DNA from 4 places in the Gardnerella sp. KA00243 genome. Region 1 is predicted to be linked to each of the others. Evidence: riboswitches for the same ligand, from Rfam matches in the RefSeq annotation. Region 1 holds a riboswitch; each other region holds the start of a gene.
The links. A riboswitch is a leader RNA that binds a small molecule or an ion and turns the genes downstream of it on or off. The one in region 1 is predicted to bind thiamine pyrophosphate.
Positions count from the first base shown of each region.

Region 2: it holds a riboswitch for thiamine pyrophosphate, as region 1 does, so the genes downstream of both, thiC (phosphomethylpyrimidine synthase ThiC) here and thiM (hydroxyethylthiazole kinase) in region 1, are expected to answer to the same signal.
Region 3: it holds a riboswitch for thiamine pyrophosphate, as region 1 does, so the genes downstream of both, HXT50_RS01750 (hydantoinase/carbamoylase family amidase) here and thiM (hydroxyethylthiazole kinase) in region 1, are expected to answer to the same signal.
Region 4: it holds a riboswitch for thiamine pyrophosphate, as region 1 does, so the genes downstream of both, HXT50_RS01340 (ABC transporter permease) here and thiM (hydroxyethylthiazole kinase) in region 1, are expected to answer to the same signal.

Region 1 covers NZ_CP058375.1:870,322-878,403, reverse strand. The annotation lists gene thiD (bifunctional hydroxymethylpyrimidine kinase/phosphomethylpyrimidine kinase) at 1-221, shown strand, start outside; gene thiM (hydroxyethylthiazole kinase) at 378-1,955, opposite strand; TPP riboswitch at 1,945-2,056, opposite strand; gene HXT50_RS03355 (hypothetical protein) at 2,252-3,067, shown strand; gene HXT50_RS03350 (PD-(D/E)XK nuclease family protein) at 3,111-7,739, shown strand; gene HXT50_RS03345 (ATP-dependent DNA helicase) at 7,742-8,082, shown strand, end outside.
Region 2 covers NZ_CP058375.1:582,123-590,204, reverse strand. The annotation lists gene thiC (phosphomethylpyrimidine synthase ThiC) at 1-1,657, opposite strand, end outside; TPP riboswitch at 1,655-1,760, opposite strand; gene HXT50_RS02345 (methionine ABC transporter permease) at 1,825-2,505, opposite strand; gene HXT50_RS02340 (methionine ABC transporter ATP-binding protein) at 2,508-3,332, opposite strand; gene HXT50_RS02335 (MetQ/NlpA family ABC transporter substrate-binding protein) at 3,525-4,358, opposite strand; gene HXT50_RS02330 (NAD+ synthase) at 4,580-6,277, shown strand; gene pflB (formate C-acetyltransferase) at 6,395-8,082, shown strand, end outside.
Region 3 covers NZ_CP058375.1:443,416-451,497, forward strand. The annotation lists gene HXT50_RS01725 (hypothetical protein) at 629-877, shown strand; tRNA gene HXT50_RS01730 (tRNA-Gly) at 1,290-1,362, shown strand; tRNA gene HXT50_RS01735 (tRNA-Cys) at 1,391-1,461, shown strand; tRNA gene HXT50_RS01740 (tRNA-Val) at 1,492-1,563, shown strand; tRNA gene HXT50_RS01745 (tRNA-Val) at 1,603-1,675, shown strand; TPP riboswitch at 1,930-2,019, shown strand; gene HXT50_RS01750 (hydantoinase/carbamoylase family amidase) at 2,213-3,454, shown strand; gene allW (allantoin permease) at 3,774-5,258, shown strand; gene allB (allantoinase AllB) at 5,260-6,636, shown strand; gene thiS (sulfur carrier protein ThiS) at 6,696-6,893, shown strand; gene thiF (sulfur carrier protein ThiS adenylyltransferase ThiF) at 6,894-7,517, shown strand; gene HXT50_RS01775 (thiazole synthase) at 7,507-8,082, shown strand, end outside.
Region 4 covers NZ_CP058375.1:338,943-347,024, reverse strand. The annotation lists gene folP (dihydropteroate synthase) at 1-503, opposite strand, end outside; gene folK (2-amino-4-hydroxy-6-hydroxymethyldihydropteridine diphosphokinase) at 559-1,059, opposite strand; gene HXT50_RS01350 (L-lactate dehydrogenase) at 1,321-2,235, opposite strand; gene eno (phosphopyruvate hydratase) at 2,433-3,728, opposite strand; TPP riboswitch at 3,939-4,063, shown strand; gene HXT50_RS01340 (ABC transporter permease) at 4,053-4,868, shown strand; gene HXT50_RS01335 (ABC transporter substrate-binding protein) at 5,024-6,022, shown strand; gene HXT50_RS01330 (ABC transporter ATP-binding protein) at 6,198-6,932, shown strand; gene mfd (transcription-repair coupling factor) at 7,009-8,082, opposite strand, start outside.

The DNA.
Region 1 (8,082 bases):
GTTGCTCGCTTTCTTCTGCGCTTGCTACGAAAATTGGGCTTGCTTTGCGCGAGGGAAAGAATTTGAGTGATCACGATACTGTACTTCGCGCGCTTGAATGGTCAACGGCGTGGCTTCGTGAGGCGATTGCGGCTGGGAGTGAATTGCATGTTGGGCGCGGCGGCGAGCGCGGGCATGGACCGGTAAACCATTCCGTGCGCATCCTTCAGCAAACTGTGTGAACATCGAAGCTCTGTTCGTAAACAAATGCCGGGAATTTTCCGGCATTTGTTCCCAAAACCAGCCAACGCTCGCGCTTAAGCGAGTTTCCGCTCCGAGTTGCTTTCGCGCGCTACGCTCTAAGCGCGAAAGCAGGTCGTCGCGCACGCGTGCCAGTTTTACTCAGTAATCACGCTTTTAAGCTCGCGCGCAACTTTCCCAGCATCCTCAGCGCACATAAGCGCCGACACTGTGCAAACTCCGTCAAGCTCAAGACCGCGAATAGGGAACACCGTGTTCTCGTGAATTCCGCCAATTGCCAACGTTTTTACGCCCATAGAGTGCGCAACTTTCGCAACTTCGTTTACGCCTTCAACTCCCAGTGGAGGCACGTCGTGCGCTTTCGTATGCGTTTCAAAAGCTGCACCAATGCCAATCACATCCGGCAGTGGAACGTCGTTTTCTTTGCACTCGCGGTAAGCTTTCTCCATCAAATCCGGTCGAGCGCAAGAAAGCCCAACCATCCACTCTGCTGGCATCGCCTTTCGTGCCTCAACAAACGGCGTATCCTTTTGCCCAACGTGCAAGTTGAAACCAAGATGAGCTGCGCAATCAACATGATCGTCAATAAACACAGGCACATCGCCGTGTCCGGAATCAATAAGCGCGTGACGCAACTTCTTCGCCTTGGCCGAAATTTCAGCGTCATTGGAATACTTATCGCGCAATTGCACAACTGTAACTCCGCCTTCAACTGACTCTACTGCAACTTCTTCTTCCGGGCGATTTCCCATGCGCGGATCCGTTACCAAATACAGTGTCCAATCAACAGGCTCCACCGTAAACTCAATATTTGTCAAACTAAACATATCATTTACGCTAAGAGTTGAAAGCGCATCCATCCACAGTGTGCGGAAAGTGCCTGGAGCTGTGGTTTGGCGAGCTGCCCAAGTTCCAGCCGCTGCTGCGTGCACGTGCGCTGCAACAGTTGCTGCGAGCGGACGTTCCGGGTTTGCGCCAACGTATGCTGCAACTAACGCTCCCAAAGCGCAACCTGTTCCAACTACCTTAGTCATAGCTTTGTGGCCACCTGTTACGCGAGCTAAACATCCGTGAGCGTAAATCGCGTCTTTTTCTCCGGAAATTGCCACTACGGATCCGTATTTTTTAGCTAATTCGCGAGCAGCTTGAAGCGCGTCGTTTACGTTATCGTGAGAATCTACGCCTTTTCCGTTGCTTTCTTTGCCTGCAAGTGCCATTATTTCGGAAGCGTTTGCACGAATTACAGTAGGGTGGTGCTTAATAATTTCGTGTACAAAGCGCGCGCGAGGTGCAAGTGCTGGAACGCCGATTCCAACCGGGTCAAGCACCCACGGAGTATCAGCTTTTTCGCATCCTTCAACAGCTGCGCGCATGTATTCGGAAGTTTCTGGCTGATGGAATGTGCCAACGTTTATGAGCACGCCTGTGGCAATTTGCGCAAGTGCATGCGCTTCTTCTGGATCGGTTACCATAATTGGCGATGCTCCTGCAGCGAGCAGTGCGTTGGCTGTAATGTCTTGCACGATTACGTTCGTGATGCAATGGGTGAGTGGCTGCTGTGTGCGCACACGTTCGATGCATTGACGCACGTCGTTAAGGAACATACGTCGGCGTGCGCGTACAGAGAAGCATGTGTCGACTTGCGTTGTTGAGCTTGTGCAGTATTCGTTTGCTTCGTTGCAGGTATTTGTTTTTTCAGTGTTGCATGTTGTCATAATGTTTCCCTTCGCTAGCACTATCTAGATCAGGTTTTACGGATGTAATCTCAGCGCTTGACTTCACAATTTGTTGCAATTGCGCACTCCGAACCATCCTTCGACTATATCTTTTGTTCATGACTTACGCTCTTTTGCGTTAGTGTCTCATTTTGCTTGTTTTGCAGCACTTGCAGGAATCTACAAAAATCGCGCCGCATTTTTGCAACTTCTTCTACATATTTTTGCTTTCAACTGTGTAAACATAAATATAGTAAATAAAAAGTAGATTATAGAAGTTACGAAAGCGAGATAACATGGCAAACGATTCCATGCTAGAACAAAAGACTCCGCTCACAGCGCGCGAATACGCGACACGCACAGCAATACGCGCGATTGCAATCATCGCATCTGTTTATGGTATGGCTGCTTCGTGGGAAGGCTTAATGACCTTCACTTATTTTACGAATCTTTCTAACCTTATGATTTGCGTAGCTCTTGCTGGATCGCTTTTGCTTGATACAGCTGCGTTTATGCGTGCTCGTAATTCTGTAGATTTAGCAGCGCAGCCAGTTTCCGCCTCCCAGCAAGATTTCGCAGCATCTTGCGCATGGTTCGACTCAAAATCCAACGCTTGGTACATTTTCAAATTCATGATGACCATCTCAATTGCTGTCACATTCACTTTGTACCTGTGTTTCTTAGCACCTACCAATAAGCTTGGTTTTGTCGGCGCTTACATGAATAACGGATGCAGCAGCCTTTGCGTTCACGCAGTTGCGCCGCTTCTTGCAATCGCTGATTTTGTGCTTTTTGATTATCGTTTCCGCTCTACTCGCGCACATTTGTATGTTTCTACTGTTCCGCCTCTTGCTTATGTTGCTTATGCTGCTATGCTTAGCGAGTTTGCTGGTGTTCGTTGGGGTGTTCATGCAATGCGCGCGCCTTATAATTTCCTCAATTATGGCGCTCCTGCCGGCTGGTTCGGCTTTGCACCGCAAACTTTTAATGCCACTACTTTGGGCGTTGGTGTTGCGTATTTGTTAATTGTGTTTACTCTTATTTTTATTGGTGTCGGCAGTGTATTTCTTGCGCTTAAGGATGCTCGCGCTCGTGCAATATTAAAAGAATAGTATTGTTGCGCGCCACTATTGCCTAATTGCTAGAATTAAGCGTATGAGTGAGGATACTGCATTACAAGCATTATTTGACGGTACGTTACGCAATTCTTCTGGCAATGTGACTAATGCGTTGCTTGTGTATGGTGCGCCGAATACTGGTAAAACGCAGTTTGCTGTGCGCGCAGCAATTTCCGGCTATAAGCGTTGGTCGCATAATGTTACTGCGATGGCTGTGCAAAATCGTGTTCTTGCTTCAAAAATTGACAATATTATTATTCGTCAAATTGGTGTGAGTAAGCAGTCTCGTCCAGTTGGCACTTTGGCTTCTTTAGCTTTTAATATCATTTCTGCTTGCTGTAAGTTAAAGAATGAGCCTTCGCCTAAGCTGCTAAATGGTGCTGAGCAGGATTCTTTGCTTCGTAAAGTTTTGCGCGCACACATTGAGCATGTTATGTGTGGAGATAATGGTGATTGCAATATATGCGCGCTTTTTAAGGATTATTTTGAAACGTCTCAATGGGTTATTCCATTAACTTGCGCAGTTTCTAATACTTCCGCCACTTCTAACACTTCCGCGCCTTCAACAACTCAGGCTGCTCAAGCAGCTTCTTCGTCTCCAGAATTTTTGGCAGATAGTTTCGATATTAACAACGCTTTTATGCATCAATTGCGCGATATGCTCGCTCGTTTAGATGAGCTTGGTATTAGCGATTTTGAAAGCGAAAATTCAGTTCTTTGCGCTCTTAGTGACGAGCAATCTTACGCCAATAATAGTGATATTTTACAAACGTCTGTGCTTATTAAACGTAGATTAACTCAATGGCGTTTGGCGTTTGCTTTGCGAGCTGAATATCGAAAAATAATTGCCGACACTTATAAATCTTCTTTCCGACTTGACGCTTCGCAACTGTTGGTTGAGGGCGCAAAATCTGCGCGCGAATTAGGCGAGCATGGTTTAGTAAACTCTTCTGAAATTCCGGCTCTTCTTGTAGTCGATGATTATCAAGATATTACTTTGGCTGGTTTGAGTTTTATTGAGACTTTGTCGAAGATTGGCACGCGTTTAGTTTTGCTTGCGAATCCGGATGAATCTGTGCAATCGTTTAGAGGAGCGTACCCGGATTATGCAATTTCTGCAGCTTTGGATGAGTTGAATGCTGCTGAACAAACTTTAGAATATACGGGTTTTGCTGATTCTTGCGAAAATTCTTCCGACGATTCTGCTGATTCTTCTAAAAATTATTCTGCAGATCCAACTTTTGCAAATTATACCCAAGCACCTTCGATGCGTGAATTACTCGCTTCGCGCGTTTCTCTTTCGCTTACTTCGCAATATAAAACAGATGTTGCGCTCCCAAATCGCCCTTGGAAAATGCCAAAATTTGTAGGGTCCTTACCGATTGAGCCTATAGAAACCCCACAAAATTCTCATCTAAACTCAGATGACACTGTTTTTACAGCGTTATATCGTTCACAGCGCGAGGAATTAGATGCTGTTATTTGGCAAATGAAGCAATCTCACGTAAATAATAAGCGCAAGTGGAGCGATATGGCGTTAATTGCGCACGACAATTCCACTGTTCGTCTTTTTGGCGAGCAGCTTCGCGCTTCTGGAGTTCCTGTGCGATACTCGTTAGTAACTCGCCCATTAAAAGATGAGCCGTTTGTGCAAGGTTTATTTGCGCTTATTGAACTTGCTCAATTTGCGCAGCACGGTTTTTCTGGAATTGTTGAGCAAGTAAAACATGGTAGAAGTTTGCAAAATTTGGCTTCGTGGGTGCGTTTGCGAGTTCAGAATATTATGGATAGTCCACTTTCCTCGATTACTAAGAGCGATTCTGGATTTTACGGTGATTTAGACGTTGAAATACCTGCGAAGTTATATTCTGTAGATTCGCTTATGCGTTCTCTTTCTTCTCTTTCGGCTGTTTTAATTGAGAAAAATTGTGAAAATAACAAGAGCTTTGAATCTAATGCGCCTTTGCGAAATCTTGTTCATAACTGGGATTTGTTGCAAAATTCGCTTCATAATGCGCAAAGCAAAGCGTACTTTGAATCTCAAATTTTGGTTGATAATAGTCGTATTGATGGCAGTTCAAATGAGCTTATGCCATTGTCTCTTGATGCATGCTATTTGCTTTGTGTAGCAGATGTTGCACGTTTTATAGATGATGATTCTAATGTTCGTAAAGATTCTACAGTGTTGCAAATATTGCAGAATATGGCACCTCGGAATCCGCACGTTGCATCTTTTGTAAAACTGTGGAAAAACGTGCAAATTCTCGCTTCTCGTATGCACAATAATCCTGATTTGAGTAGTGCTCAATACGCTCTTGGTGAGGCTTGGAATATTTGTCATGTTGCTGAGCGTTGGCAGCGTATGTCTTTACAGCATAATTCGGAAGGTTATCGAGCTAACGATCGCTTGGATGCTGCAATGCGTCTTTTTGATTACGTTTCTTCATATGTTTCTTCTGATATCTCGTCAATGAATACGTTTGACGATACTTTTAAACAAGAAAATATTGTAAGTATTGCAGATTTTATAGCTCAAGTTCGTGGCATGGAAATTGAAGCTGATTCTCTTGCTAAAGTAGCGCCTGTCCCAGATGCTGTAACGCTTACTACTCCTGCTGGTTCTGTTGGAAAACATTGGAATCTTGTGTGGATGCCTACTTTGCAACAACGTGTGTGGCCAAATCTTGCTTCTCGTAGCACTATGTTTGGCGCAGAAAGTTTAGCGAATATTATTTTGCATTCTAAGATTTCTGCTTCTAAATTGACTGTGAATGCGTCACTTCTTTCAAATAATGATAAATCTGCAGTTTTTGCCTCGGAGCAGCGCAGTTTTTTGTTAGCTATTACGCGCGCAACAGAGCGTTTGTATATAAGCGCGCAATATAGCGATAGTGCTGTGCCAAGCGACTTTCTTTATTATTATTTGCCTGAAAGATACTACAATAATGAAAATTCGCGCACGCCTTTTACGGAATTTACTACACCTTTTGCCGGTTTAGATATGGATGTTCGTGGATTAGTGTGTGCTGCTCGTTCGCAAATTTTGCGTGCTTCTTCTATGAAAGAAGAGTTTGGAAATAGTGTAGGTAATGCAGGTAATGCAGGTAGTGCGAATAGCTCCGATAGTGAGAATAGTAAGTCTAGAAATGCGATTATTGACGCTGCTCAAACGTTGCAATTACTTAAAGAAAATGGAGTATTTTGCGCTGATCCTTCTGAGTGGGATTTTATGAGCGATGTCGATGACTATGTTGATGAGAAATCTTCTGTTGAAAAAGACAATGAAAAAAATAATGAAAAATATAATGAAAAAGCTAGCTCTGCTAAAAAAACTAACTCTGTTGTAAGCTTGTCTCCTTCAGCTGTAGATAGTTTGTGGGCATGCCCTGTGTGTGGATTGGTCAATCGTCAGCTTTTAGGCCCTCAACCCGGCAGCGCAGCAACGTATTTTGGCACGCTAATTCACGAAACTGCAAGGTGGGCAAGCGAAAATCAGCATTACGATATGCCGGAAACTGAAGTTGATGAAACTGAAGCGACGAATAATGCGGCTGAAGCGACGAATAATTCAGCCGACTATTCGCCTTACTCTCCGCTTGTGCGCCGCAGTAACGCAATCGCAAATCTTATGGAAAACTATTACTTAAGTATTGCGCCTGAACTTGCAGATATTCGAGATAGTAAGGAGCATTATTCGGCTCTTGCGCGTGAGAAGAATATTAAACGTGCGTTACATGCAATTGCGCAATATTTTGTTACTTCTTACGATCAATCAACATATGCGCTTAACTCAAAAAAGTCAGAAAACGGCATATTAGAATCTCTTACAAAAAGCGAAAAATCTTTAGAAAGCAGCATAGGCAGATTGCAACAAGCGTATTGCGAATTGCAAACAAGCGCGCATTTTGGATTTAATGATATTGCTCGCGTATTGAACAATACTTTTAAGAATGCAAATTTGCAAACCGTTACTACGCATGACTGCTACGAATTGATGGGTGCTTTAGTTGGAGGGTGGCCGGATGGCGCAAGTGAAGATATGCAAGTACATATTCACGGTCGAATTGATCGCATGGAAAAGCGCATCAATTCAGATGGTTCTGAGCATATTCGTTTACTGGACTACAAAACAGGAAAACCTTTAACAGCAAGCGGAGTTTTTAACGATTTGCAGCTAGTTTGCTATCAGCTTGCTTTACTTTTTTCTGATGAGAATCCGCTTATTGATGCTTCGAATGCGCCGATTATTTCACGAAGTGTTCTATTTCACGTTGCTAAGAATGATTATCCTGCTCAAGATCATAACGTTGCTGAAAACGTGTATCAGCCGCCGCTTTGCGTAAAAAATACTTTAAATAATAATCCGCTTGAGTTACGAGTTGGATTCAAAAATATGGCAAGATTGTTAGATTGTCCGCAGCTTGACGATATTGCGAAGAATTGTCCAGAAAATGTAAGCGAAAACGCTTGGCAGTCGTTTACATCATTAAATCAAAGCGCAAAATGGTCTCTTACTATGATTTCGCGCGTTTGCTATGCTGCTGCGGCAGTTCGTTCGCATAAGATTATTGCGCACCCAACTTCTGAACACTTGAAGTATTGCAATGGAAAACAAGTATGCCCAGCATGCGCAGGTTGCATAGATACTGTATATGAGGTGCTGTAGTTATGATTGATAAAACAAATAAGCAATTTACTCGCAAGAACACCGATAGCGTGGAACAAGCTGCAGCAATTCAAGCGCCAACAAATAAGAACATGATTATTGTTGCAGGAGCTGGAAGTGGCAAAACGTATACGATGACTCGTCGCGTTATCGACCTTATTGAGCGCGGAGTTGCTCCTGAAAGTATTTTGGGGTTGACTTTTACTAATAAAGCAGCTTCTGAGCTGCTTGCAAGAGTTGCTCAAGCTGTAAGTCAGCATAGTAGCGAAATAAATAAGCTCATTAATAACGGAAATTCTGCATCTTCAAGTGGCTTTTTGAAGCCAGAAGTAATGACATACGA
Region 2 (8,082 bases), 290 kb from region 1:
TGAGCTTAGAAGCATCATCCTCAACTTTTTCCAAAGCCTGATACATTGGAACTGTTCCAATTGGCACAGGGGAGTTGCGCAAAATCCATTCGCGCGTTGTGTGAATATCGTTACCGGTGGAAAGATCCATAACGGTATCCGCACCCCACTTCGTGGCCCACGTAAGCTTTTCTACTTCTTCGTCAATAGACGACGTAACAGCAGAATTACCCATGTTTGCGTTGAGCTTAGTTAAGAAGCGTGAGCCAATAATCATAGGCTCAGCTTCAGGATGGTTAATATTGCAAGGAATTACAGCGCGTCCTGCTGCAATTTCTTCTCGAACTAGCTCTACATCGCAATTTTCGCGCGTTGCAACGTATTGCATTTCCGGAGTAGTAATTCCGTGACGAGCGTACCACATTTGCGTAATCGGATGATCTGCGCCCTTCATTGGCTTATGCGTGCGACCACGCCATTCTTTAGAAGCTTTGCCTCGCTTAATTGCGCGCTTGCCGTCGTCTTGAAGATTGCGCCTGCGACCCTCATATTCCACAACGTCACCGCGGTCGCGAATCCAGTCAAGTCGAAGCGGAGCCAAGCCTTCCTTCGGATCGCACTTTGGACCTTCAGTATTGTAATCCTTAAAAGGCGGGTTAGGACCTACGCCAGGAGTATCCGAAAGCTTAATTTCCGTATAAGGAACTTCCAAATCGTAAGAACCATATTCATACTCAAAATGAACTGGAGTTGTTTTGCGAATATGAGCTTTATCGCGCTGAGTGCAACCACGAGCTGCAATGTCAACTCGCTGTTGTTTAGCTAATTTCGCAGCATCCTTTGCTTCTTTAGCGTTAATAAAAGTTGGTTTCTTTTCTTGAGTTTCTGAAGATTTTGATTCAGAATTTTCTGCAACTATTACTCGCTTAGCGTAGCCGTGCTTTTCTTCGCCTCGCACAGCTTTCCAATGTTCAACAAACTCACGCATAGTTGATTCTGGTGTTTCTGAAGAATACAGTGCTTCAGAAACGAACCATCCTGCAGCCTTAGTGTGAGCGATTGTATCGATATCGTCGAGCGCAGTTCTTCCGCCAACTAGAACTGGGAAATCACTTGCGGAACAAATCGTATTAATTTTCGCTTCGTCCAGCGTTGTGTGGTTTGCTTCCAATTCGTAAGCGGCAGTAGTGCTTTCGCATCCTTCTTCAGGATTGTGCATTGCTGTTACGCAAATGTAATCAATGCATCCATCTGGCAGTTCGTTTATTACTTTAACTAAGCTTTCGGTTTCAACAGATAAGCCGATTACAGCATCTTCGCCAAGAAGTGCGCGAGCCTCTCTAGGCTCCATGTCGCTTTGTGCTAAATGCACTCCGTCAACTTTGATGCTTTGATTGCGAGCTTGCCAAACGACATCAACACGTTCATCGATAACAAAAGTTACAGAATCGCATTTGTTATTGTCTTCGATGATTTGTGCAATATCGCGTGCAATAGTAGTGATTTCTTTAGCGTTTTCATTGTTGCAATGAAGACGAATAAAAGTCGCTCCAGCGCGCAAAGCATCATCGACAATATCTGTAAGTGGACGATTATTACAAGCTTGTGGGTCTGCAATAAAGCAGGCACTTAGATTAAATTGATTACGCATTGATGCGTACGGATAATTCGATGTCATACTAAAATCGTTGCTCCCTACGTTGTATTAACTAACAGGTTCGAAGGGTTAGGCAAATTAATACCATCTCAGCCTTCTTTCGAAAGCACCCCTGCAAAATGTCGAATTACCAGTAAGTTTACACGATTATGTGCATTTAATTGGTGGTGGGTATGTTGCGAAATTCTTTAGCGTTCGTGATGATTGATTGCGCGTGAAATAAAATCTCCCAAGCTTTGCACAATCTGCACGAGGATAATGCAAAGAATAACAGCCACTGTCATCACATCGTATTGATAGCGCTGGTATCCGTATCGTATTGCAATATCTCCGAGTCCGCCTGCGCCAACTGTTCCAGCCATTGCGGAGAATCCAAAAAGCGTAATAAATGTAAGCGCAGCTCCGCGAATTAGCGAAGGTAAAGCTTCCCACAGCAACACTTTGCAAACAATTTGCAATTTGCTTGCTCCAAAGCTTTGTGCTGCTTCAATTAAGCTTCCGTCAACTTCGGCTAAAGATTGTTCAACTACTCTAGCAACGAATGGTGCAGCAGTAATTACCAGTGGCACAATAGCTCCAGGAACTCCCAAAGAAGTGCCAACTATGAGACGAGTAAAAGGAATTATTGCAACTAATAAAATAATAAACGGCACAGAACGCACGATGTTAACAATCCAGCCTAGAACTGCGTTAATTGGCGCGTTAGGGCAAATACCTTTTTTGTTTGATGTAATGAGAAGTACGCCAACTGGAAGTCCAATAAGGTATGCAAAAAGTGTTGCAACTGATGTCATTACGAGTGTGTCTTGCACGCCTTCAATAAGTAAGTCACCGTAGTCGTTAAAAAATTGTGTAGCAGCTTCTAACATTGTTATTTCACCTCATTGGTAAGCGCGTTTGTTTGTGCGTCTGTTGCCTCGTTTGCAAGCGTGTTTGTAGTTTTAGCACGATGATTTTCTTGTTTTTCATCTGCAATAAGAGTTCGCAAAATATCGCTTTGTGGATTTGCAAAAAGCGTATCCGTGTCACCTAATTCCACAATGCGTCCGCCATCAATCATTGCAACTCGGTCGCAAATATTTCGTGCTACAGCCAGCGAATGTGTAATAATAACAAGTGTTACGTTGAGTTCGCGGTTAATTCGGCGCAATAAATCAAGGATTTGCGCAGTAGTTGTGGAGTCCAGTGCGCTTGTTGCTTCATCGCAAAGCATAATCGACGGATTATTCGCCAATGCTCGTGCAATTGCTACGCGCTGCTGCTGTCCGCCTGAAAGTTGGCTAGGGTAGCGGTTTGCAAAATCTTTTAAACCAACTAAGTCAAGCAAGTAGTTTGCGCGTTCTTCTCGTTCCTTTTTTGCAGTGTGATTTAACTCTAATGGGAAAGTGACGTTTCGCAATACTGTACGTTGCTGGAAAAGGCTAAAATTCTGGAAAATCATGCCAATATTAGTGCGTACTTTTGCAAGTTCTTTATCTTTTACTTCGCTAATATCATTTCCGTCAACAATAATTTTGCCAGAAGTTGGTCGCTCAAGCAGATTCATGCAACGAACTAGCGAAGACTTTCCTGCACCAGAAGAACCAAGGATTCCGAATACTTCTCCCGATTCAATAGTCAGATTAATGTCGTGTAATGCTTCATTCGCTTTGCTACCTTTGCCGTAGCTTTTGTGAAGATGTTCGATCTGAATCATGCTTTTCCTTAACAGATTATTGCTTTCTGTGTGAAATATACTTCGTTACTAACTAGAGTTACTAACTAGCGTCATTAACTAGATTATTGACTAGCACGCACATTACGTATATTACACGCTTATAAAATAATGTCGCAAAGCATACACGAAGCATACACATGCGGCATTAGGTGGCTACATTGTGAGTATTATTTAGAAAACAGGAAGCACAGCGCCTTTGTAAGTTTTAGTAATATAGTCGCGCACTTCGCTTGTCTTCAAAGCTTTGAGTAAGGCTTTGATTTTTGCAAACTTTTCAGAGCCCTTCTTTACTACAATAATATTTTCATAAGTTTTAGCCGCAATGCCACCAACTTTTTCTGAAGTAAGTGGGTCTTTAGTTGGGTTAAAACCAGCTTGAATAGCGTAATTGCCATTCATGGCAGCAAGATCCACATCCTTAATGGCAGTAGGAACTGTTGCCGCTTCAAGTTCTTTAAACTTCAAATTCTTAGGATTCTCAGTAATATCTTTTGTAGTAGCGTTAATATCCTTTGGATTCTTCAACTTAATCAATCCAGCATCTTGCAAAAGAAGCAATGCGCGAGCCTCATTAGTAGGATCATTTGGAACTGCAACAGTTGCGCCATTTGCTAATGCTTTAATCGTCTTGGTTTTTCCTGGATACAATCCAAATGGTTCAAAATGAATTCCACCTACTGAAACAAGGTGAGTTCCCTTTTCCTTATTAAAGTTGTCAAGATAAGGCAAATGCTGATAGTAGTTTGCGTCAACTTCGCCTTCTTCAGTAGCTGTATTTGGCTGCACGTAGTCAGTAAATTCCTTTACTACTAGCTTGTAGCCTTCTTTTTGCAAGATTGGCTTTACAACCTTATTTAAGATTTCAGAATGCGGAGTAGGCGAAGCAGCAACAGTAATAGTTTTGTCATCCTTCGCGCCTGCTTTTGAGCTACCGCAGCCACTTAAAGTGAAAGTCGCTAATGCTGCCAGTGCTGTAATTGATGCAATAACTTTAATTTTTCGCATATTTCCTGCTCCTTGTTCGGTGAAATTCGTTTAAAGTTAAATCCCCTTCGCGAGTAACGAATTATCAATATAGGCGAGAAAAATCAATAATTCTATACTTTGCTTATTAGTATTATTTATGACGTGTTAATAATTCGCATACTTGCAGTGTGGAAAGAGAAAAAATAAGTTTTTCAACACGTCGCTTACTTGCAATGAAGCTATCTACTAGACTGTAATGTATGAGTTTTTTGCGATTGGCGTTAGCGCAGATAGATACCTGCGTTGGGAATATTGATAGCAACGTTGAAAAAGTTTTGAAGTATGCTGCGCGCGCAAAGCAGTCGGGTGCTCGCATGGTTGTATTTCCTGAGATGACTTTGACTGGGTATCCTATTGAAGATCTCGCCTTGCGTGCCACGTTCCGCACAGCTGCACAAAAAGCTGCAGACTTGCTTGCATCAAAACTTTCAGAAGAAGGCTTGGGGGAGCTTTACGTAGTAGTTGGAACTGTTGGCTTTGACGAGTCTGCTGGAAAGCCTCGAAACAGGCTTCTCGTATTGCATGAAGGCAAATCTGTGTTGCAATACGACAAGCATTTCTTGCCAAATTATGGTGTTTTTGACGAGTTTCGTATTTTCTCTTCTGGCAATAAGTGTGAGCTGCTGGAAGTAGATGGAATGTGTCTAGGTTTTGCTATTTGCGAAGATATTTGGCAAGATGGCGGTCCTGTTGCGCGTTTGGCAAAACTTGGTATCGATGCGCTAGTAACTATGAACGGTTCTCCATATGAGGAAGGTAAAACTCATGTGCGTTTGAGTTTGGCTCAAAAGCGCGCTGTTGAAGTCAATGCGCCGGTTGTGTATGTGAACCAGGTCGGTGGTCAAGATGATTTGGTTTTTGACGGTGGAAGTTTTGTTGTTGATTCTGACGGAACTTTGCTTGAACGCTCGGCAATGTTTGCTGAAGATTTGTCGTTTGTTGATTTTGATAACTCGCTGAAAAAGCAGAAAGTTTCAAGCATTGCTCCAAAACTTGACGCAGATGAAGAAGTGTATTGTGCGTGTGTTGTAGGTCTTAGAGATTACATGCGTAAGAATGGTTTTAAGGGCGTGTGCTTAGGACTTTCTGGAGGAATTGATTCTACCTTAGTAGCTACTATGGCTGCCGATGCTTGCGGTGGAGCAAATGTGTATGGCATTTCTATGCCAAGCATGTACTCTTCGGACAGTTCTAAAGACGATGCGCGCGATTTAGCAGAGCGAATTGGCGCTCACTACGATGTGCAACCAATTGAACCGCTTTTTAAAGCTTTCCAATCACAACTTTCCTTAGAAGGAGTTGCTGCGGAAAACTTGCAAGCTCGCGTTCGTGGCGTAATCGTAATGGCATATTCAAATTCGCGCGGTGTTTTGGCGCTCGCAACTGGTAATAAATCGGAGCTTGCTTGCGGATATTCTACTATCTATGGCGATGCGGTAGGAGGGTATGCTCCTATTAAGGATTTGCTTAAGACGCGCGTTTGGGCACTTTCTCGTTGGAGGAATCGCGCTGCGAATGCTGGAGTAGGTATTGGTATGCTGCCAATTGTTGGATATGAGGATTCTCAGAAAGCGAAAGCTCCGCAAGATGGCGTGCTTATTCCTGTTAATTCTATTATTAAGCCTCCGAGTGCAGAGTTGCGTCCAGGGCAAAAGGATTCTGATTCTTTACCTGAGTACGATTTGCTTGATCGCGTTTTAGAGGCTCATATTGAGCTTGCTCATGGTAGAGCGGATTTGCTTGAAGATGGTTTTGACGAGCATACTGTTGACACGGTTATGCGTTTAGTTGATCGCGCAGAATGGAAGCGCAGGCAGTATCCACTTGGACCAAAAGTAAGTGCTATTGCTTTTGGCAGGGATCGCAGAATGCCTGTTACCACAGCTTTTCGTGAATAAATGTGATGTATTTCACTAGATTTTTTGCAAAACTACTCGTGTATGCGTTTACCCATGCTTTAACATTGTTATTAGGGCAGCGTGAAGATGCGTTGCGGGTACAAAAGGAGTCTAAACATGACATCAGTTGATGCACCAGTTCTCAGTGAAGAGGATCTTCGTACCGAAGCGTGGAATGGTTTTACTGACGGCAATTGGAAGAAAGACATTGACGTACGCGACTTTATATTAAAGAACTATACGCCATATGAAGGTGACGAAAGCTTCTTGGCAAATGCCACTGAAAAAACGAAGCACATGTGGAAGTATCTCGACGACAACTACTTGGCTGTTGAACGTGAACGTCGTGTTTATGATGTTGAAACTCATATCCCAGCAGGCATTGATGCAATGCCAGCAGGCTACATTGAAAGCCCAGAAGTAGATAACGTAATCGTCGGTTTGCAAACTGATGAGCCTTGCAAGCGCGCTATGATGCCAAATGGCGGTTGGCGCATGGTTGAGCAGGCTATTAAAGAAGCTGGCAAGGAAGTAGATCCTCAAATCAAGAAGATCTTCACCGTCTACCGCAAGACTCATAACGATGGTGTATTTGGCGTTTACACCAAGAATATTAAGATTGCTCGCCACAACAAGATTTTGACCGGTTTGCCAGATGCTTACGGCCGCGGTCGTATTATTGGCGATTATCGTCGTGTGGCTCTTTACGGCGTGAACATGCTTATTGAGTTCAAGAAGCGCGACAAGGATTCGATTCCATACCGTAACGATTTTACCGAGACTGAAATTGAGCATTGGATTCGCTTCCGCGAAGAGCATGACGAGCAGATTAAGGCTTTGAAGCAGCTTATTAACTTGGGTAACGAGTACGGTTTGGATTTGACTCGTCCAGCTAAGACCGCTAAGGAAGCTGTTCAGTGGACTTACATGGGCTATCTTGCTTCTGTTAAGAGCCAGGATGGCGCTGCAATGAGCTTCGGTCGCGTTTCTGCATTCTTTGATTGCTACTTTGAGCGCGATTTGAAGGCAGGTTTAATTAACGAAACCGACGCTCAGGAAATTATTGATGCTCTTGTTATGAAGCTTCGTATTGTGCGCTTCTTGCGTACTAAGGATTACGACGCAATCTTCTCTGGTGATCCTTACTGGGCAACTTGGTCCGATGCAGGCTTCAGCGAGGACGGTCGCACTTTCGTAACCAAGACTTCGTTCCGTTTGCTCAACACTTTGACTCTTGAGCATTTGGGACCTGGTCCTGAGCCAAATATCACTATTTTCTGGGATCCAAAGCTTCCAGAAGCTTATAAGCGTTTCTGCGCACGAATTTCTATCGACACTTCTGCAATCCAGTACGAGTCCGATAAAGACATTCGTGAGCACTGGGGTGATGACGCTGCTATTGCTTGCTGCGTTTCTCCAATGCGCGTCGGTAAGCAAATGCAGTTCTTCGCTGCTCGCGTGAACTCTGCAAAAGCTTTGCTTTACGCAATCAACGGCGGTCGCGATGAAATGACCGGTATGCAGGTTATTGATAAGGGTGTTATTGACCCAATCAAGCCAGAAGCTGACGGTACTCTCGACTACGAGAAAGTTAAGGCTAACTACGAGAAGGCTTTGGAATGGCTTTCCGAAACCTATATTGAGGCTTTGAATATCATCCACTACATGCACGATAAGTACGCTTACGAGTCCATCGAAATGGCTTTGCATGATAAGGAAGTTTATCGTACGCTTGGTTGCGGCATGTCCGGTTTGTCTATTGCTGCAGATTCCTTGGCTGCTTTGAAGTATGCAAAGGTTTACCC
Region 3 (8,082 bases), 430 kb from region 1:
AAAGTGCGAACACTTTAACAATTACTGTAAAACACAACATATAAATCTCAAACACTATACGACCTGCTTGAGCGATTATTCCTTACGGCTTCGTAGCGGCTGATTTGGGAGCTTGCAATCCCATTGATTTCAAGCTCCTACAAAGCGCGCGAAAGCACTTTAGAATGCCAAGCTTGCTCAAAGTTGAAAGCGCACTGTGCTTTCAATGCAAGCGAGGACTGACTTCGTAAAACTAACAAAGTCAGTTGTTCTACACAAAGATTTATGCAAATGTGTTTACATTCGATATGTATAGTGATAGCCTAGCAAAGCCGTGGCGCAAGGGCGGTTTTCCTTTTCGTCCTCTTGACAATGACGCGCCATGGCACTTTAGATCCTTTCTGAATATGTGTGTGATTCCTAGAAGTTATAGCCATTTAGGTTGACTGGAATCGTCTTTTTCACCTATGGGGGGGGGGGTGATCTTAATGCGCGTGTGATCCTCGACAACCAGCTTTCAAGACTGGAACATTAGTCTGAGGAGTACCATTTTCAATATTTTCTTCAAAGGTTGAGTGAAGAAAAGAAAAAGTGTGCGTGTTAATACTGCGTTCACAGTTATAGAAGATAAGAGAGGAGTTAAAAGCTAATGAACATGCAGAAAATTTATTATGACATGGCTGAAAAACTTCGTCCCTATGCTGAGCCATACATGAATGAAGATTGCAAAGAAGCAGCTAGTAATGCTACATGCGCAGGAGAGTCTTATGAAGCATTAGCAGATTACTTAAGTTTTGCATGGGAACAGCAAGATACTCCTTGCAATCTTATTGTTGAAACATACAATCTTATTGACGATGACTATCTTGATTTATATAACGAAATGGCAGATAACTAGGGATCCAACGTCGTCAACATTCTGCAGATTACGACGAAGATGAATAAATCTTATATTAAAAAAACACTTAAAATGAAAATTGCGAGGGACCCCTCGACTAACAATCTGACGTAAACGGCAGCTGCGAGGCCCTCGCGTTATTTTCATTATAGCTTTATTTTTTATAATATCCAATGTAACAAATGATTCAATAAATACTATTGTTCAAAAACGTTTATCTAGAAAAGATACGAAGCTGAATTGCGTTTGCATAGTAGAAAACGGGAAAATTAACTATTACAAAAGAGCTGGTCATTCCCCCAAAACACCACCAAACGACACGCCAAAATAGGCGAGGGCTTGCATTTGTAAATATTTCGGGTATAGTAGTTACTCGTGCTTCGGAGCTGACATTGTTCAGTAAAGTTGCATTGCGGACATAGCTTAGTTGGTAAAGCGCAACCTTGCCAAGGTTGAGACCGCGGGTTCGAGTCCCGTTGTCCGCTCTAGGTCCGATGAGTTATTCGACCTTACGGTGGGTTAGCCAAGCGGTTAGGCAGCGGCCTGCAAAGCCGTATAGATGAGTTCGACTCTCGTACCCACCTCGATTAAGCGGGTTAGCTTAATACACAACCGGGCGGTTGGCGCAGTGGTAGCGCACTTCCCTGACACGGAAGGGGTCACAAGTTCGAACCTTGTATCGCCCACTCGAAAGGATTGCCTTTCACACATAATTAAAAAATTTTGGGTGATTGGCGCAGCGGCTAGCGCACTTCCTTCACACGGAAGGGGTCATAGGTTCGATTCCTATATCACCCACAATATGTTCGCAGTGTAGAAGCACTGCGTTTTTTGTTATCTGGCTATTTTTTATTTCCTAACTTACATATGAAAATTTTTTGCAGCCGAACATACCTGCAACCACAAATGGAAGCAATATCTCATATCAGTCAACAAATCAACCAATCAACCAGCCAGTCAATCAATCAACCAATCATTTCTTCACAGAAACACACATACTAATGTTCATTTTGAGTTCATTTAATATCGTGCTATACTCGTCCGAGTACAAGTGAAAATTGCAGGGGTACTGGAAACAGTTGAGAAACACCCTTTGAACCTGTTTTGTTAAGACATGCGTAGGGAGCAATTACAATAAGTGATTTCTTTCTGTCACGATTTTCGTGACATCTTGCGTTGCCACAAAGTAGTAGCAATTACACGAGTATCAACTAAACAATTAAAAAAAGATTTAAAAAACAATTAAAAACTAAAAACCAAACACCAAAACCAAAAAAATATCCGCCTGAATGTCACTTTTGGGAAAACTTGCACAAGTGAGGAGGAATACTGCACATGATCGATAGCAGCATAAGTGCTGAAACTATAGAATCGGCCATAAGCTGGCTTGCAGGATTCACAGAAAAACCAGGAGAACAAGGAGTTACTCGACCTCTTTACACAAAATCTTGGAAACAGGCTCTTTTTGCTCTTCGTCAACGATTTGAAAAACTCGGTATGACTGTGGAATTCGACCAAGTTGGAAACCTAATTGCAACTGTTGAAGGATGCGAAAAACCAGAAAGCATAATAGCTTGCGGATCGCATATTGACACAGTTTCAAGAGGAGGTCGTTTTGACGGCCAACTTGGAATAGTTGCAGCCTATTTAGCAATTAAGAATTTACTTACTAGATATGGAAAGCCAAAGAAAAGTCTTCGCATTATCTGCTTAGCAGAAGAGGAAGGCTCACGTTTCCCATACGTATTCTGGGGTTCAAAGAATTTCTTCGGGCTAGCCAAAAAAGAGGACGTAGAAAATATTTGCGACAGTGAAGGTGTTCCTTTCGAAACAGCAATGCGTGAAGCTGGGTTCAATTATCAAACAACTCAACCTAAGTTCGCAAATCTTGAAGCCTGGATTGAGCTACACATTGAGCAGGGACCAACGCTTTACAGCAATCACGAAGATTTAGGTATTATCACTAGCATTGCCGGTCAGCACCGTTGGGATATTCATCTTAAAGGCGTACAAAATCACGCTGGCACAACAATGATGTCCTACAGGCACGATGCAGTAGATTGCATGTCTCATATAATCGCCAAGAATCTTGACAAAGCCAAGCAAGCAGGCGACCCACTGGTACTTACTTTCGGTAGAATCAGCGTAGTTCCAAATCAAGTAAATATTGTTCCTGGAGAAGTTACTTTTTCAATGAACTGCCGTCATACAGATAAAGCTTTTCTTGATAAATTCTTGCAGGAACTCGACGAGGATATTCACGAAACTGCCAAGTCTTATGGCATTACAGCGCAGATCGATAAGTGGATGTCTGACGATCCTACACCACTTAGCGACGATATTATTAATCTTTTGAAAGATCAAGCTAATAAGCAAGGTTATGCGTACAGAGTCATGCATTCAGGTGCTGGTCAAGATACGCAAATTTTTGCTCCGTTTGTAAAATCCGGAATGATTTTTGTTCCTTCAAAAGATGGTATTAGTCACGCTCCAGAAGAGTACACAGATCCGCAAGACGCTGTTCACGGAGTAAAGCTTTTACGAGATGCTCTGCATAGTTTGGCTTATGAGGACTAACTAAAAAAACCAACTAAAAAGATAACGAAAACCAAACGAAAATCAAAAAATAGAAATTTAGGAAGGATACAAAAGGCATATACGATGCAAACTTCACTGCTTAATTAATCGCAGCGAAGAAAAGTGAATATCGAATGAGAGTACAACGCTTATTCACGAATAAGAGGCTGATACGAAGGGGCGCACCACCACGGGTACGACATCCTTTCGTATCTTTTTTTATTTTTGAGCAAAGTTGCGATTATTACTTTCAAAAAAACTCAAAACTCAAAACACAAAAAGAATCAAATTTACAAACAAGAAAAGTAAGGAGGTGCGCATGCAAATTAGTAAACTGCTACAAGATGAGCCAGTAGCTAGTAAAAACTTGGACTGTTACCGCGAGCGCGGCTACACTAACGAAGATTTACTGCCAAAGCCGCAAGAAAAACGCACAATGAGCGCTCTTAATTTCTGCACTTTGTGGATGCAGTCTGTACACAATATTCCTAATTATGCTGCAGTTGGCGCATTCCTTTTAATGGGATACTCTCCAATTTACGTAATGATTGGTATCATGCTTGGCGCAATTCTTACAGCAATTGTCATGGTTGCTAACGGTGTTGTAGGTTCCAAATACGGCATACCGTTTTCTATGCATTTGCGAGCAACATACGGAAAAGCAGGCGCTCAACTACCAGGATTCCTCAGGGGAGTAGTTGCTGCAATATGCTGGTATGGAATTCAAACATATATAGGTGCGAAAGCTTTAGAGATTCTAGTTGGCAAAATTTGCCCTGAGTTTCTTACTTTTGGAAACAAAATACCATTTGTAGGTTCGCACATACCTATTATTATTTCCTTCGCAATATTTTGGTTGCTTAATTTGGCGATTGGTTTAGGCGGAGGAAAGACTCTTAATAAGCTAACTGTAGTATTAAGCCCACTTATTTACGTTGTTTTTGGTTGCATGAGCGTATGGGCTATTAGCTGTGCTGGTGGTTTATCTGCAATCATGCAATATCATGCTACTGTTCAAGCGCCAACTAATTACGGTCTTGGGCTTTTCATGATGATGGTTGTAAATTCTGTACTGGGCGTTTGGGCTGCTCCTGCCGTTTCTATTGCTGATTTTACGCAAAACGCAAAGTCAACTATGGCTCAACTAAAAGGTCAAATTGCTAGCTTCTTGCTGAGTTACGCGCTTTTTGCTTTTACAAGCGTAGTTATTTTAGTGGGCGGATCGCTTTTTTACCATGAAACTATTACAGATGTTCTTGTTATCATAAACAAGTGGGATAGTCTTCCTGCAATTGCAATAGCTACTGGGTTGCTTCTACTTACTACAGTTTGCACAAATGCTACTGGCAATATTGTTCCTGCAGCATACCAGCTAACTGCTTTAGCTCCGCGATTTGTAAATTATAAGCGTGGCGTAGTTATTGCAGCTCTTGTAAGCACTGTGTTAATGCCGTGGAAGTTTATGGCTAATATTACAGGCTTCTTGAATCTTATTGGTATGCTTTTAGGCCCTATTGCAGGTGTTCTACTTGCCGACTATTACGTAGTAAAGCGCACGCATATTGATCTTGATCAAATTTATTACGATACAAATAGCTCGTCAAAATCTGCCTATTCTGGAACTAACTGGATATCTTATACTTCTACGATACTTGGGCTTTTATTTGCTCTTTCCGGGCAGATAATTCCTCTACTTTCACCGCTTACTCAAATCTCATGGATTGTGGGATGCGCTGTAGGCTTCGTGTGTCAAATATTACTATCAAAAGTTTTTCAGCCAACAATGGCTAAAGAAAGGAAATAATATGAACTACGATGTAGTAATCACAAACGGTTTGGTTGTATTCGATAATGAAGCAACTAAAGCCGATATAGCAATTAAAGACGGCAAGTTTGCCGCTTTTGGAAGCAACTTTACAGCCGATAAAACTATTGACGCAACTGATTTAATAGTTGTTCCTGGAAAAGTTGATTCTCATGTTCATATTAACGCTCCAGGCGGCGGCGTTCGCGACGATTGGGAAGGTTTTGTAACAGCAACTTCTGCCGGCGCAAAAGGCGGTATTACTACAATGCTGCAAATGCCTTGCAATCAGATTCCTGCTACTACTGATGGAAAGTCATTTGAAGCAGTGCTTGAAGAAGCCGACGGAAAGCTCAAGGTTGATGTTGGTCAAACTGGTGGTTTGGAGCCGCAAAATCTAAACGGTGGAATATGCGAGCAAGATAAGCAGGGTGTCGTTAATTACAAAGCATTCCTCGGCACTACTGGTGACAAGGATTTGCAAGTTGATTTGTATAATTGCGACGATTATTCCCTCTACACCGGTATGCAGCAGATTGCAAAAACCGGCAAAATTTTGATTATGCATTGCGAAAACGCTCCTATTACAGACCAGCTTGGAAAGAAAGCTCATCAAATGGGAGCTAGAAAACTTTCTGAGTTCGTAGCAACCAGACCTGTTTTCACTGAAGTTGAAGCGATTGAACGCGCTTGTCTTTTTGCTAAAGAAACTGGATGCAGAATTCATATTGTTCATGTTTCTTCACCGGAAGGCGCTCAAGCTGTTGCTGACGCTCGTAAGAATGGCGTAGACGTAAGCTGCGAAACTTGCAACCATTACCTGTATTTCGACACTTCTGAGCTTGACGAAATTGGAAATATCGCTAAGTGCACTCCGCCAATTCGTGACAAGGAAAACCAGAATGGCTTGTGGGAAAAGGTTTTTGACGGTTCTATTAACTTCATTGTTTCCGACCATTCGCCAGCTCCTTTGAGTTTGAAGCAAACTGATGATGCTTTCACAGCTTGGGGTGGTATTGGTAGCGTTCAAAACGATGTTGATGTGTTCTTTGATGAAGCTGTGCAAAAGCGCGGAATGTCGTTGACTCAATTTGTGGCATTGAATTCCAGCAATTCTGCAAAACGCTTCGATTTGAAAGGAAAAGGCAGCATACGTTTGGGTTATGACGCAGATCTTGCATTCATTAAACCAAATGCTCCTTATGTTCTTAAAGCTGAAGACCTTGAGTATCGAAACAAGTTCAGCCCATACGTTGGTCGCACTATTGGCTGCCAGGTGGTAAGAACTTTGCTTCGCGGCGAAGAAATTTACAGCAAAGAAAATGGCGTTTGCAAAGGCTTCAAGGGCAAGTTTATTCTTCATCCTGCTAAGGCTTAGATAGAATATTTAACGTAATATTCAAAACTTAAAGCATATTCTACAGAAAGGAGGTAAGTGTGCTGAAACTTAATCACGATACTGTGGATTATGTTGAGAACGAGAATTTACTTGAACTACTTAAGCGCGAAGGTTACGACAGTACTTTTGTTGCAATAGAAGTTGATGGTGAATTAGTAAAACGCAAAGATTTTGAAACTTTCATAGTTAAAGATAACGCAAAAATTGAAGTATTTAGCATTATGGGAGGAGGATGAATGGAAAGTGACGATATTCGCGCAAAAGTTCTTAAACGTCAGCTAAAGGAAGATAATGATTTGTTTGCTCAACAATCAGTTTCAATACTTGGCTGCGGCGGTTTGGGATCAAATATTGCGTTAATGCTTGCGCGAGCCGGCGTAAAAAAGTTGTACATTTACGATTTTGACAGTATCGAGTATTCGAATTTAAACCGTCAAAATTATACGATTAACGAAATTGGACAACACAAAGTATCTGCTACTAAAGCGCGGCTTAATGAAACTTTGCCATACGTTGAAGTAGAAGCTTTCGTACAAAAAGTTACGCCGGAATCGTTAGATGAGATTGCTGAGCGCTCCGACTTGTTTATTGAAGCATTCGACAATCGCGAATCAAAAGCAATGGTTCTTGACTATTTCATGAATCATCCTAACAAATATGTTATTACCGCTTCTGGCTTATCTGGACTAGGAGATATTAAGAACGTAAAAATTAAGCATCTTTCAAACGTGTGCTTAGTAGGTGATTTTAAGTCTTCTCCTGAAGAAGGCTTGTATTTGCCTTATGTTTCGATTATCGCAAGTTTAGAAGCGTTAGAAGCGTTGAAATGGATAAAAAATGGAGGAAATTATGGAGAATGAAGATTATTTAGAATTAGGTGGTAAGAAGTTTACTTCTCGATACATTTTGGGTTCTGGAAAGTATTCTGAGGAGCTTATTGATGCCGCAGTAAATAGTGCTAAAGCTGAAATGATTACTGTAGCAATTCGTTATAGCGAGAAAGCTGCAGGAATTTTAAAGCATATTCCAGAAGGCGTTACCATTTTGCCTAATACTAGCGGATGCGTAACTGTAGAGGAAGCAGTTAACACTGCACATATTGCTCGCGAAATGGGTTGCGGAAACTTCATCAAGCTTGAGATTATTCCTGATCGCAAGTATTTGTTGCCAAACAATGAAGCTACTTTGCAAGCAACAAAGATTTTGGCTGACGAAGGCTTTACTGTTCTTCCTTACATGTATCCAGATTTGTACTTTGCTAAGGCAATGCGCGACGCTGGAGCTGCTGCAATTATGCCTCTCGGCTCTTTGATTGGCTCTAACAAGGGTCTTGAAACTAAGAAGTTTATTCAGCTTATTATCGACGAAATCGATCTTCCTGTTATTGTCGATGCTGGCATTGGCGTTCCAAGCCAGGCTGCTGAA
Region 4 (8,082 bases), 530 kb from region 1:
CCAGGTTTTGTAGTTTGACCGCCTACTTCTATAACATCAGCACCGGCTTCAACTATTTCTTTAATATGGCTATTTACTTCGTCCTCACTTTGGTACTTGCCGCCGTCATAGAATGAGTCAGGAGTAATATTCAAAATCGCGTAAACTATCGGCTTGTCAAGTGTATCAAAGCAGAATCGCCCTGCATTCCACACAATTGCTTTTTGCTTTAATAGCGAGCGCAAACTTGCAAGTAATTCTCGATCTTCGTACCATGCTTTTTCGCATTCTTGCATAAAAGGTTTAAGAGCAATAAGCGGCAAAATGAAGTCAATAGAAGACTCGGAAACTTTGATAGCTGTATCAAAATGATCGAGAAAATCAGCTACTTTGCTTAAATCGTTTTCGCTAATATTTTCCCACGTGCATAAAATTTTTTGATTTACACAAAGATCCTGCAGTAACGCTATATCTGCAATATTTTTAGAAGATGCATTCTCCAAATTGCTTTCAATAATTCGCATTTGTATTCTTTCTTTCTAAAACCTCATATTTAAAAAACTAAATTTATATTCCAAACTAATTAAAAACTTCGCTACTTTCAATAATATTAATCCAATTAGTGTCGCTAGTTTTATTAAGCTTATCTTGGATGAGCTCATGATAATTTGCATCGTCTGCGCTTATTTCGAGCAAAGGAACTAATACAAATCTGCGATTATCTCTTTCTTTGTGCGGAATCGTAAGATTTTCACTTTTTATAGTTTGACCACCAAAATCAATAATATCTAAATCGATTGTTCGAGGACCCCAACGAACTATGCGCTTTCTATGAAGACGCTGTTCAATATCATGAATAAAATCAAGCAATTCAAAAGCTGTTAAATCAGTGTCCAAACGTAAAGCAATGTTATAAAAACTGTCTTGCACTACGTCACCAACTGGTTCAGTTTCATACACTGAAGAAACGATAATATTGCTTACATGCGAATTTTGCTTCAATAGCGAAACAGCTTGGCGCAAATTAAGTAATCTATCACCTATATTGCTTCCAACACTTATGTATGCACTAGAAATCATATTTCCACCCCCCAAAAAAATAATTCAATTTATAGTTAAAAGTATATATCATAAACAATTAGGACTAGCCAACTTTATAAATTCAAATAATAAATAAGCTAATATCAAAAATTTTTATAACAAAAATGTCGCTGTAAATTCAACACTCTTTAGGAGCAATTAAATCTACAACGACATTTTTCAATACGCTTTTGTCTAAAGTCTGTAAAAATATTTTAGATTCAAAAGTAGTATTTTTTAGTTATTTTATTTTTGACTTATCTATTTTGCTTGAGCTTTACTCAAAATTGTATCTGCAGAATGCTGCAACTTTTGCAACTCTTCTTCAGTCAAGTCAAGTTGGCACTGCTTCACAATACCTTCGCGACCAACGATTGCTGGGTAAGAAAGATAAGAATGGTATTCCTCTCGATAGTTCGAAACAGGCATTTGCTCCTTCGAATCCGAAAGAACAGCATGGACCAAACGAACTGCAGCAGCAGCAATACCGTAATTTGTATACTTCTTTCCGTAGAACACAGTGAAGCCGCCTTGACGAGTTTCTTCATCGACAGCATCTAAATCAATGTTCTTTTCTTTTGCAAACTCAACAATCGGCTGTTCAAGAACCTTAACTGTGGACCATGCGACGAACTGTGAATCACCATGCTCACCCAAGCTATAGCCCTTCACGGCTTTTGGATGCACTCCGAAGAATTTACCAACAGCGCGATGAAGACGTGCAGAATCAAGCAATGTTCCAGTGCCAATAACTTTTTCATAAGGGAGACCAGTTGTTTCTTTATAAAGCTGGCAAATAGCGTCGCAAGGATTCGTAATATCAATTAGAACACCATGGAAGCCAGAAGCTTTAATCTTTGCGCCAACTTCTTCAACTTGAACACGATTATGTTTAAGTTCTGCGAAACGATCAGGATTTGGGACGTCTAAAAGCTTAATATTGCCCATAGCGCTTACGATAACTTCAACATCTTTCAAAGCATCGTAATCATTGACAGTAATGTTTACATTAAAAGGCAAATTGTCCATTGAATCCTCAAAATCCAATGCATCAGCCTTAACCTTAGCTTCATTCTTGTCATATAAGTACAGCTCGTCGGCGTAACCACCAACAACAAGCTGATGAGCAACAGCTGCGCCAACATTTCCCATACCAATAACTGCTACTTTTCGCATAATGAAACATCTCCTTCTGTTTCGATTTTCTCACAAAAATATCACCATTATGCGGAGAATGAAAGTAAATTTAAGAAAAATTTTTTGCGTGTTGTGATTTTTTCAAAAATATTTAATAAAAAACGGTCAGCCGTAAACACGACTGACCGTTAAAACTCACAGACTCAAGAAGCCACTAAGTTACTTAAAACTAAAAGTTACTTCATATACTTCTTGCAAGCCTTGAATGCGCTGTAACCAGCATACTGAGCGGTAGAACCAAGCTCTTCCTCAATCTCAAGCAAGCGGTTGTACTTAGCAATACGCTCGCCACGAGCAGGAGCACCAGTCTTGATTTGACCGGTGTTCTTAGCAACAGCAAGATCAGAAATGGTGGTATCTGGGGTTTCACCAGAACGATGGGAAACCATAGAAGTGAAGCCGTTCTTAGTTGCAAGCTCAATAGCGTCGAGGGTTTCGGTAACGGAACCAATCTGGTTCAACTTCACGAGCAAGGAGTTAGCTGCACCAAGCTCAATACCCTTAGCCAAACGCTTTGGATTGGTGACGAGCAAGTCATCGCCAACGAACTGCAAACGATCACCAAGACGCTTGGTGATTTCTGCCCAATCATCCCAGCCTTCTTCCTGGAATGGATCTTCGATGGAAACGATTGGATACTCGTTGATGAGCTTCTCGTAGTAATCGAGCATGTAAGCAGATTCGCGCTCTTCGCCATCGAAACGATACTTACCAGTTTCCTTGTTGTAGAACTCAGAAGAAGCAACGTCAAGAGAAATACCAATCTGCTTGCCTGGCTCATAGCCAGCGGCTTCGATTGCATCCATGATGTACTTCAAGGAATCCTCGTTGGACTTCATCTTTGGAGCGAAGCCACCTTCGTCACCAAGACCAGTAGCCAAGCCTTCCTTCTTCAAAACATTCTTCAAGGTGTGATAAACCTCAACACCAGCGCGCAAAGCATCGCTGTAGGTCGCGAAACCGTAAGGAGAAATCATATACTCCTGAATATCGGTTGCGAAATCAGCGTGAGCACCACCGTTCATGATGTTCATGTTTGGAACTGGAAGAATGTGACCATTGGTGCCGCCAATGTAGCGGTACAACGGAAGCTGAGCAGACTCAGCAGCAGCGTAGAGAGCAGCGAGGGAAACGCCGAGAATTGCGTTAGCACCAAGCTTGCCCTTGTTTGGCGTGCCATCAAGCTCAATCATCGTCTCATCAAGAGCGCGCTGATCGGTGGCATCCATGCCAATAACCTTAGGTGCGATTACCTCGTTGACAGCCTTAACAGCTTCCAACGTGCCCTTGCCTTGATAACGGGACTTGTCGCCATCGCGACGTTCCCAAGCTTCAGCCTCACCAGTAGAAGCACCAGAAGGCACTAAACCAATACCCTGAGCGCCATCTTCGGTCTCCAAATAAACCTGAACAGTAGGATTTCCACGAGAATCCAAAATTTCGCGTGCATATACGCTTTCAATAGCTGCCACAACTACTCCTTTATACCTATGGGTTGTGATGACTCTTCCAAGATTAGTGCGTTTTATGGACGTTATATTGAGTACCAGCGTATTTATGCCGTGAACGTTCACAATATTTTGATTTAATTCGAGTCATATGAGCCAATTGTATATTTTTAAGCAATATCGTTTATAAATATCGATTTCAAATATACATGTCCATACCCTTGGGAGATAATGACCACAGACACGGGGTGCGCAACTACATCGTGCCAAACAACAATACATACAGTGTTGCGCTGAGAATACACTCGTTGAACCTGATATAGCTAAAACTATCGAAGGGATTGTCGCATGACTTACAGTTCGCCTAATAAAGCGAAAAACATATTGAAGATTGCATTTAAAGCGGTATCTTCGTGTAAAGTGTGGATTTCAACCATCCTCATTTTGGTTTTGTGGTTTTTTACAACTCTTTCTCCAATCGAAGACCGTTCTTTGCCATCCCCATATGAAGTAATACAAGCTTTTATTGATTTAAACAACGAAGGCATATTATTAAAATCCTTAGGAATAAGTATTTTACGAGTTCTTTTAGGACTTTTGTTAGGAATTATTTTTGCTGTTCCTGCAGGCATACTTGCGGGAGGCAGTAAGCTTGGCAATATTGTAGTTGATAAACCAAGCCACATGTTGAGGTCAATTCCATTCCCGGCTTTAGCTCCAATATTAATAATTTTCCTCGGAATAGATGAAACGATGAAAATAGCGCTTATAGCTGTTGGCGTTTTTGGACCTATGTACGTTAATATTCGCGACGGAGTGCGTAATATTGATCCGAAACTTCTCGAATTAGCACAGGTTTATCACGTTAAAAAATCTACTATTTTTATATCTATTTTGCTTCGCGGTACACTTCCAAGTTTTATGACAGGTTTGCGATTTGCAATATCTGTAGCATGGGTTGCATTAGTGACTTGCGAAACAGTCAATTCTTCTATTGGAATTGGATACATTCTTTCAAGAGCGCAAGAATTCTTTAGGCCAGATCAAATGATGGCATGCGTTATTATGTACGCAATTGCAGGTCTTGGATCTGAGCTTACTGCAAACATATTAGAGTATCTTCTTATACCCGAACGCAGATTAGATAGAAAATCACGCCAATAATCTAGTAGTATCAACATTTTTCTAAAGTTAACTACTTTTTAAAATGCATTAAATTGCTTTTTAAGAATCAGTCAATATTTAGAATCAACAACCAAATAATAACAACCAAACAAACAACAGATAAACAAAACAACAAACAAAAGGAGCTGTATATCATGGCTAATTTAAAAATGCGATTTTCTAAAAAGAGCATTATTGCATTAATCTGCGCTGCTTGTGCAACTGTATCTCTTGCAGCTTGCGGAAACTCACAAAAATCATCAAGCGCTTCTTCAAAAGAAGACGCTGGAACTATGAGAGTTGCTTATCTTTCTACAGCAAATTATTTAACTACTTTGAAAAATGAGAAATTCCTTCAAGACGAATTTGGCAAATCTAAGGTAGTTTACACTGGTCCTTACACTCCAGTCGATGGTCTTACTGCTGTTATGAGCGGAAATGCAGATGCTACAACTACTGGAACCGGACGCTTCATTGATTTGATTGCTGAAGGACAACCATGGGTAGCTTTTGCGCTCGAATATTACAATGGTGATTCTCAAGGAATCGTTGCATCCGCAAAAAGCGGCGTGAAAACACTAAAAGACTTATACGGAAAGAAAGTTGCTATTATTCACAACGGTGATACTGGCGATTACATGCTTCACCGCGCATTCGATAAAAGTGGTTTAGACGTTTCTAAAGTTAACAAAGTTGAGATGAGCCCTAAGAACTTCCAGGCAGCATTTACTTCTGGACAGATTGATGCAATTTCCTCATTCGATCAGAATCTTGCTGCAGCAATGACAACTCCAGGCGCAAAATTGCTTGTAAATGCTAAAAAGTACGGCAATATGAATGTTACTATTCACATTGTTTCTAAGAGCTTTGCCCAAAAGCATCCGGATCTTGTTAAGAAGATGTACAAGGCTCTTGTTCGCGAAGCAAAAAAGTCTCATAAAGAAAACAATGTTATTGGAAACGCTTACAAGCAGCTCGGAGCAAGCGAAACTATTATTAAGCAAATTAAAAAGTTTGACAATCCAACTATTCGCCCAATCGATGAAAAAGGTTTGAAAATGATGGAAACTCAGGCTAAAGAATACGTGAAATATGGTTTAATTAAGCAAGCTCCAAAGAATTTGAAAGATTCTGTAATGGATTGCACGAAGTAAATTAATCCATATATCTATAAAACACATATCAGTAAAAACAAAAAATTAAATATCAAAAATAAATAATATATAACTGATTAATCAAAATTAAAACAAAGTTATATAACATGCTTGTATAACAAAGTTATATAAATATTATATAAACATGATTTAGAGCAACGCAGTAGGAGTAAATATGAACACTCAAATAGAAGACTATGAGACTAAAGATAACTCTTACTGCGTTACTCTAGAACATATTGGCGTGACTTTTAAAAATAACGCTAAAATATTGCGAGATATAAATCTAAATATTAAAAAAGGTGAATTTGTATCTCTAATCGGACGCTCAGGATGCGGAAAAACCACTCTTCTTAAAGTTATTTCAGGATTAATCAAACCTGATTCTGGAACAATAAACGTCACACAACATCAAGCAATAGGTTTCCAAGATGCAAGATTAATACCATGGATAACAGTAAGTAAGAACGTAGTTTTCGGCATGCAAGGAAACAAATCAGAACTAAAATCTATTGCAGAAAAAGCTCTTAACGATATGCAACTTAATAATTGCGGTTCGAAATGGCCATCAGAACTTTCAGGTGGTCAAGCACAACGAGTCTCATTAGCTAGAGCTTTAGTTCATAATCCTGAATTACTACTTTTAGACGAGCCTTTCGGAGCATTAGACGCTTTAACTCGTTTAGACATGCAAGATTTGCTTGATAATCTAAGACAAAAACATGGCTGGACCACGATAATGGTCACGCATGATATTTCTGAAGCAGTAAGACTTTCTGACAGAATTCTTATGATTAAAGACGGAATCATTGAGAAAAACTGGAATATTGATCGAAGCCAACTTGATGCACAAAAGCGTCCAAATAATCACGTTGAAATAGAAGACGAGCTTAGAGAAGCGTTACAGTAAGAACGAAAAAAAATAATTGATAAAGGCAACTGCAAAATAGCGGCCGCCTTTATTTATAAAATAAACACAAGAAAATTTACCAAGCAACGTCATCAAGAAGCTGACGCACCCAGGAGAGTATTTCATGCTCATGCATTGAACCAGACCCGAGTGAAGATTCAAAAGGAGCTGGAACAATAAGCATATGAGTAAGAGGACGATACTGCAATCCTCTATAAATACGCTTCAAACGCATCATCACAGACTCTTTTGGATCGACGCCAACAACTCGCACTGATTTTCCTTGAGAGCTGATTTGCGTAATACCAATCTCGCGTGCTTTAAAACGCAAACGAGCAACATCACACAAAGACTCAAATTCTTCAGGCGGATTACCAAAGCGATCAAGAAGCTCATCGTGAAGTTCTTGCAAATCACTATTATCCTTAGCAGCAGCAAGCTTCCGGTACGCTTCCAAACGAAGCTTGTCAGAAGCAATATAATCAACTGGAAGAGAAGCTTCAACAGGAAGATCAATAGTTACACAAACAGGCTCAACTCTTTCAGGTTCCTTATATTTTTCAACAGCTTCAGAAACCATACGAACATACAAATCAAATCCAACACCCTCAATGTGGCCACTTTGCTCATCTCCAAGCAAATTTCCAGTTCCGCGCAATTCCAAATCTTTCATCGCAACATCAAAACCAGAACCAAGTGCAGTATGCTGAGCAATTGTTGAGAGTCTATCGTGAGATTGTTGCGTCATAGGCTTTGAAGGATCATACAAGAAGTAAGCGTAAGCACGCTCATGACCTCTACCTACTCGACCACGCAACTGATGCAACTGGCTTAAACCGAATCTATCTGCGTGGTCGACAATAAGTGTATTCGCATTAGAAATATCAAGACCTGTTTCAATAATCGTTGTACAAACAAGCACATCAATATCTCTATGCCAAAAATCACGAATAACAGCATCGAGCTGCTTCTCGCCCATTTTTCCATGAGCAATAGCAACACGGACATCTGGCACAAGCTCCTGAATCTTACTTGCAACAGAACTAATATCTTCAACACGATTATGGACGTAAAAAACTTGACCGCCACGTAACAATTCACGCTTAATGCACGCAGCAACTTGAGAATTATCATACGCACCAACGTATGT